2 regions of the Granulicella sp. WH15 genome follow, and region 2 is predicted to be linked to the other one. Evidence: riboswitches for the same ligand, from Rfam matches in the RefSeq annotation. Region 2 holds a riboswitch; the other holds the start of a gene.
The links. Region 2 has a riboswitch for cobalamin ahead of FTO74_RS03625 (ribonucleoside-diphosphate reductase subunit alpha). Riboswitches for the same ligand answer to the same signal wherever they lie in the genome.
Positions count from the first base shown of each region.

Region 1: it holds a riboswitch for cobalamin, as region 2 does, so the genes downstream of both, FTO74_RS11660 (TonB-dependent receptor) here and FTO74_RS03625 (ribonucleoside-diphosphate reductase subunit alpha) in region 2, are expected to answer to the same signal.

Region 1 is NZ_CP042596.1:2,793,327-2,796,704, reverse strand. Features, by position in the region: gene FTO74_RS11660 (TonB-dependent receptor) at 1-1,981, opposite strand, end outside; cobalamin riboswitch at 2,016-2,250, opposite strand; gene FTO74_RS11655 (hypothetical protein) at 2,403-3,278, shown strand; gene FTO74_RS11650 (hypothetical protein) at 3,320-3,378, shown strand, end outside.
Region 2 is NZ_CP042596.1:822,570-825,947, reverse strand. Features, by position in the region: gene metE (5-methyltetrahydropteroyltriglutamate--homocysteine S-methyltransferase) at 1-160, opposite strand, end outside; cobalamin riboswitch at 323-528, opposite strand; cobalamin riboswitch at 1,033-1,227, shown strand; gene FTO74_RS03625 (ribonucleoside-diphosphate reductase subunit alpha) at 1,330-3,378, shown strand, end outside.

The sequences.
Region 1 (3,378 bases), 2.0 Mb from region 2:
GCGACTTGGGCTGGTACTGCAACTCCAGCTCCACGCCCTGCGCCCGGAAAGCCAGCGAGTTCAGCTCGGCTCCATAGAAGAAGTCGGGGTCGTTGCTCGGAGTGATCCCGAAGTACTTCTGGATCTCCGGCCCGTTCACGTACTCGAGCTGGTGCGAGAACTGGTTGTGGAAGTAGCCGACCTTGGCGATCAGCTTCTGTCCGAAGATGTTCTGGTCCACGCCGACGTCAAGCGTGCGCGATCGCTCCGGACCCAGCGGGCCGATGTGGTAAGCCGCAATGTCGGCCGCGTCGCCCGAGGTCACAAGCAGCTTGTAGAGGCTCGAGAACTCGGTCGCCAGCGACGGCTCCTGCACGCCGGTGGCGATGTTCGCCCGAATCTTCGTTCCCTTGAACTTGCCCGGCCCGGCGCTGACAGGGATGTAGGCCAGCCCGATGCGCGGTGTTCCTGCTACTCCGAAGAGGTGGTTCTTCTGTACCGATCCGCCGACCGAGTAGAAGAGCCGGTTCTTGATGTCGCCCTGCACCTGCAGGTTGTACTCGAAGTTTGTGCGCTGGATCTGCTCGAACTCGAAGTACGCGGGGATGTTGAAGCTGCCGCGCTCATTCTCATAGCGGAAACCGAAGAGCGCCGTGATCCGGTGCGGGAAGGTGTAGTCCGACTGGTAGTACAGCTCGTCGCGGTTCGAGTCCTGGTCACGGTTGCTGGTGAAGATCTGCGCCTGCCCCGTTGCCGTGTAGCCGTTCGCACCGCGGATTGTGACCACGTTGCCGGTAGACTCGGTGTCCGGCCCGTAAGGTCCGACGAAGCTGGTCAGGATGCCTTGCTGGCCGTAGTAGTCGGCCTGTTCCCGCTTGCGCGCGATACCGTAGCGGACGAGGTTGTGCCAGTTGCCGTGGAAGCGGTTCTCGAGCGTGAACCCGGAGTATAGGTCCTGGTCGGCTTGCTTGCCGTTCTGCGAGAGGCCCTGGAAGTCATACGCGCCGGGCAGGCCGGTGGCGGAGTCCGCGTTGCGCAGCGTGAAGCGGGCCTGGGTGTTGGTGAAGAGGTTGTAGCCCACGTTGATGGCCGAGGTGCCGGAGTGGTAGCGGTCGAGCGGCACTGCGTTCGAGGTGTCGAAGCGCGAGAAGGCTCCGAAGTAGTCCAGCGCCTTGTGCGCGCCGCTCAGTACGGCCTCGTTGCGATAGGTGTGCAGGTTACCCGCGTCTCCCGAGTAGGTAAAGACCGGCCGCAGCGAGCTGCCGCGCGCCGTCGAGAGGCTCACCACCGAGGCCAGCGAGTCGGTGCCGTAGAGTGCGCTGTTGGGCCCGCGATACATCTCGATGGCGGGCGTGGTGGTGCCGCCGGTGGTCAGGCCGGTCGAGCTGACGGTGCCGAAGTCGAAGACGCCGCCGACGTCCTCAGCGGGGATGCCGTCGATCAGGATCTTGTTGGCGTCAGAGTTGGCTCCGCGCACGAAGAGGGAAGTGACGCCGCCGTACTGGCCGGTCTGGACCACGGCCACGCCGGGCGACTGCCGCAGGTCATCGATGATGCCCACGCGGGTGAGCAGGTCGTCCTGTGGGATCAGCGTCACGGCGGAGCTTGCCTGCTGCAATGGCGTCGGGATGCCGGTGGCGGTCACGGTGACCTGCTGGGTCAGCGAGGCCGGGTCGAGTACGATCCGGCGCGTCACCACGGCGGTGCGGCCGCCGTAGAAGTCCGGCGCGATGTTGGGCGCGAAGGTGTCCGAGGTGGTCAGGAGGACGAACCGGCCGGGGACGGCGGTGCGGATTTCGTAGCTGCCGTCGATTCCGGAGGCGGTGACGGCGACGCTCTGCTTGCCTTGGATGAGCGAGATGCGCGCGCCTGCGACGGGACGGCCCTGGGGATCGGTAACGGTGCCGCGGACCACGACGGCATGGGCTGCGATGGTCAGACTGGTGGAGGCAAACAGGCAAGCAAGACTTCGGGCCGCGGTGCGGCCAAGAGGTGAGGACATGATATGGCTCCTACGCTCCCCCCCGGGAACGTGGTTGCTGTGACGCATACGGAACCGGTCTCCTGACTTGCGCGATCTTCGATGCGTGGCCGTCGTTGGGATCGGCTCTCTTCCCAGCGTCAAAGCGCCAGTGGGAGGATCCAGGCCGCATCTCACCCGTGTCTTGACGGGCGTGCGCTTCACAGTTGCGGGGCAGTGGCGGAGTCTCACCGCGCTTCCCGAACATTCCATTGCGGGACAAAAAAGGAATAAGGACGAAGATCGAAGGGCAGATCATCGCAGGACTCGGTGAGTCTTTAGTTCTAAGCGAATGGGAGGGGTAAGTCAAAGAATCCTTGATAATGAAGCAGGGAAGCCATGATCCACAATGGTCCGGCGAACTGAACCCGCTCTCGATGTGTCATCCTGACCAAAGCGACTCATGCGACTGACCCTCTGGCTCTCCCTCTTCGCGCTTTCGATCCTCTCCGCCACACGCGGTGCGGTGACGACCCTGCTGCCGTCGCCGCTACCCACGGCGTTGCAGCAGGCGCTGCACTTTCTAGTCCTCACCTTCCTCTTCTCGCTGCCCGCCATCACGCAGCTCAAGGCCGCCATCACCCGGCCGATGGTTCTCTCGATGGCGCTGCTCTTCCCGCTGCCGATCATCATGAGTGTTCTCGCTGAGGGCCACGTCAGCTCCCACCTGCAGGTGGTGGTCTTCGCGCTGCTGCCCGTGGTCATCGTGCTGGCCGTCGCCCATAGGACTGCCTCGTTCGGCCCTGAGACCGAAGGCCGCCGTCTGCTCGTCCCGGCCATCGCCGGAGCCGCCGGAACTTTGGTGCTGCTTCCGCTCGGCCTGCCATCCTCCGGCCTCTCGAGGGCGCTCCTCGGGCTGCTTGTCGTCTCCGCCGTGGCCTCGGCGCTGGCTGGCATTCGTCTCCATAGCCTGCTGGCTCCGGTCAAGATCGTTCCTGCCGCCGCTGTCGTCAGTGGCACGTCGACTCTGCTTCTGGCGGCCTTCACTTTGGCTGGCGTTGCCCGGTACCCCATCGGGCTCCGGCTCAGCGCGCTGGTTCCCGACGCGCTCCTCACTCTCGGTCTCGACGCGCCCATCCTGCTGCTGACGCTCTGGCTGCTGCGCGAGATGCACCCTATCCCCTTCGCCGCGCGCTACCTATTGATCCCGCTCTTCTCCATCCTCGCGGCCATCCTCTTGCTGCACCCTCTCACCACGCCCATCATGCTCGGCGGACTCGCTCTGATGGCCGGTGCGGCGCTCTGGCTGCTGCTGGCGAAGCCCCCCGAAGCTGCCTAGCCAATCCCATTTGCACCGCCATACCCGTTACACTCACACGTATGGCAGCCTCCATGTACATCGTGGTCGAAGGCGAGGACCCCGGCTTCGATATCTTCGT
Region 2 (3,378 bases):
GCCAGTGGCGCTCGCGCAGGCTGTGCGCGACGGCCAGCAGGTCGGCCTCGGAGGTGGTGCCCTTCCAGAAGCTCTCGAGGGCAAACTTCAGCTCACGCTGGCGTCCGATGCGCGGGAAGCCAAGGACGGCAGTTGGTATCGAAGGTGTGTTGGTGCTCATGGTGCGGTTCCTCTCTCGTGCGTATCGAAGGAACCACCACTGCGCAGGTGTACGAGGACGCTCGCGCGTGGGGCGCACGTCGTCAGCGGACAGATGAAAGCCAGACCCAATCCACGAGGCCGGTGCTCTCCAGCGCAGCCATGGTGGGAGCGCGGGCGCTCCTCCACGGTGGTGGCGGCAGGCTGGTGTTCGGACTTAGGGCCGCCTACTTGGCATCGCTTCCCACCTCCGAGGTGGAGGCAGTGCGTGGTCCGCGGAGGACCGTATGCTGTTCGTTCCCATTACCGCTGCGGGACAGTGCCGGAGTTCCACCGGCTTCCCATGGGCAGGACGCTCCCGCGCCCTGCACCTGCACATATCTATCCTACCTTCGTACAGCCCTGGGATGGGATGGAGGGATCTTGTTCCCGACCAGCGTGAGGGCCACGCGAAGCAGTAAAACCGCCATCCGCGTAGGAGGCCCGTCCGCAGGACAAGGTTGTGGCAGGGATAGGTCGGGCCTTCAGCGCTTTTGGGAGGCACCCCGAGGGCTTAGGTCAAGGTGAAGAAAGCATACCTCGGGGGCTAAAGCCCGCTTCTGTGGCTGGTTTTGATGTCCGGATTAAAGCCCGGACCTACCCCAGAAGCAACAACAACACAAGCAATGGCAAAGACGAAAGCAGATTCCTCCGCTTCGCTCCTGAATGACAACAAAAAAACAAGCAACTGCAACGACGGAAACAAGCAACAGCGATCATGGGAGGACAAGTGGTGGTCAAAAAGCTGTGTCTGCGGAGTCATTATCGACTTAGGTAACCCTGTAACCACGCGACGTTGGTTACTTTTCCACATCACATCTAGATATAGCGCTTGCCGTGGCGCACAGCGCAAGATAGGGTAGGTTTATTCGTGGTTCTCCAAACCAGACGGCTTGGGGTGAAAAGGGAATCCGGTGAGAGTCCGGAGCTGTCCCGCAGCGGTAAGCAGGTACGAAAGCCTGGGTGGCACTGGAGCGACGCTCTGGGAAGTCAGGCCGGTAGGGTTGATCCTGCGAAGTCCGAAGACCTGCCACGGATACATTTGCTCGCGCCTCCGAGGAGAGGCGAGGCGGCAGTGGCCCGTTTGTTCCTCGCTCCCCGGAGGTGGTCCGTTGTCTCTTCGCAAGCTTCCCGAGGCCAAGGAGATTATCCATGGCCACTTTCGCAAACTCGACCTCCGATTCGACCCACATCCAGACCAGCCTCTCCGATCTCGCGCCCGGATTCCCCGCCCGCGAGGAGACGCCCATCATGCACGTTCGCAAGCGCAACGGCGCGCTCGAACCAGTGGACGTCAACAAGATCGTCCGCGCTGTACAACGCTCGTCCTACGGGCTGACTCATGTCGATGCGATCCGCGTTGCATCGAAGACCATCGGCGGCCTGTATGACGGGGCCACCACGCGCGAACTCGACACCATCTCCATTGATACGGCCGCCTCTCTGATCGCCGAGGAGCCGCAGTACTCGCGGCTGGCGGCGCGGCTGCTGCTCGCCACCATCGTCAAAGAGGTCTCGGCGCTGAACCTGCACTCGTTCTCGCAGGCCATCGCATATGGGCACCAGGAGGGTGTGGTCTCAAAGGCCACCGCCGAGTTCGTCCAGACCCACGCGCGCAAGCTGAACCACGCCGTCGATGAGACCTTTTCCGACCGCTTCGAGTACTTTGGGCTGCGCACGGTATATGACCGCTATCTACTGCGTGATCCGATCTCACGTAGCGTGATCGAGACGCCGCAGCACTTCTTTCTGCGCGTGGCGTGCGGGCTGGCGGGCACGGCGCATGAGGCCATCGAGTTCTATCGGCTGATCGCGTCGCTCGACTACATGCCCTCGTCGCCGACGCTCTTCAACTCCGGCACCAAGCACGCGCAGATGTCCTCGTGCTATCTGCACGACTCGCCGACGGACTCGCTCGAGAGCATCTACGACACGTATAAGAACGTCGCCATGCTTTCGAAGTTCTCGGGCGGCATCGGGCTGGCCTTTCATCGCGTGCGCTCGGAGGGATCGCTGATCCGCGCTACCAATGGGCTTTCGAACGGCATTGTGCCGTGGCTGCGGACGCTGGATAGCTCCGTTGCTGCCGTCAATCAGGGCGGTAAGCGCAAGGGTGCTTGCTGCGTTTATCTGGAGCCGTGGCATGCGGATATCGAGTCGTTCCTCGAGCTGCGTGAGAACACCGGAGACCTCTCGCGGCGTACGTATAACCTGAACCTCGCTAACTGGATTCCCGACCTCTTTATGCAGCGTGCTGAGGCTGACGGCATGTGGTCGCTCTTCGATCCGAAGGACGTGCCGCAGTTGCCCGATCTCTATGGCGAGGAGTTTACCCTGGCCTACGAGAAGGCCGAGGCGGATAAGCTTTACCATCGCCAGATCAAGGCGCGTGAGCTGTATGCGCGCATGATGCGCTCGCTGGCCGAGACCGGCAACGGCTGGATGACCTTCAAGGACGCTACCAACCTGAAGTGCAACCAGACCGGCAAGCCGGGCAATGTGGTGCACCTGTCGAACCTCTGCACTGAGATCACCGAGGTGACCTCGAACGACCAGACTGCCGTGTGCAACCTGGGGTCGATCAACTTGGCGCGGCACGTCATTGCGGATGAGAACGGCAACGCCAGCTTCGACTTCGAGAAGCTCGGCGCGACCGTGCGCACGGCGGTTCCGATGCTCGATCGCGTGATCGACATCAACTACTACCCCATCGCGCAGGCTGCTGGATCGAACGTGCAGTGGCGGCCCATCGGGCTTGGCATCATGGGCTTGCAGGATGTGTTCTTCCAGCTTCATCTTCCCTTTGACTCCGCCGAGGCGCAGGCGCTCTCGACGAAGATTCAGGAGGAGATTTACTTCCACGCGCTTACGGCTTCGGCTGCGCTGGCTGAGAAGGATGGGCCTCACCCGACCTTCAAGGACACGCGGATGGCGGAGGGTAAGTTCCAGTTCGATCTGTGGAATGTGACGCCCTCGGACACTGCGCGTTGGGAGGAGCTGCGGGCTCGCATCGCCAAGACCGGTGTGCGTAACTCGCTGGTGATTGCGATTGCGCCCACCGCGACCATCGCCTCTATCGTCGGCTGCTACGAGTGCATCGAGCCGCAGATCTCCAACCTCTTCAAGCGTGAGACGCTCTCGGGCGAGTTCCTGCAGGTGAATCGCTACCTCGTCGATGAGCTGCAACTGCGCGGGCTTTGG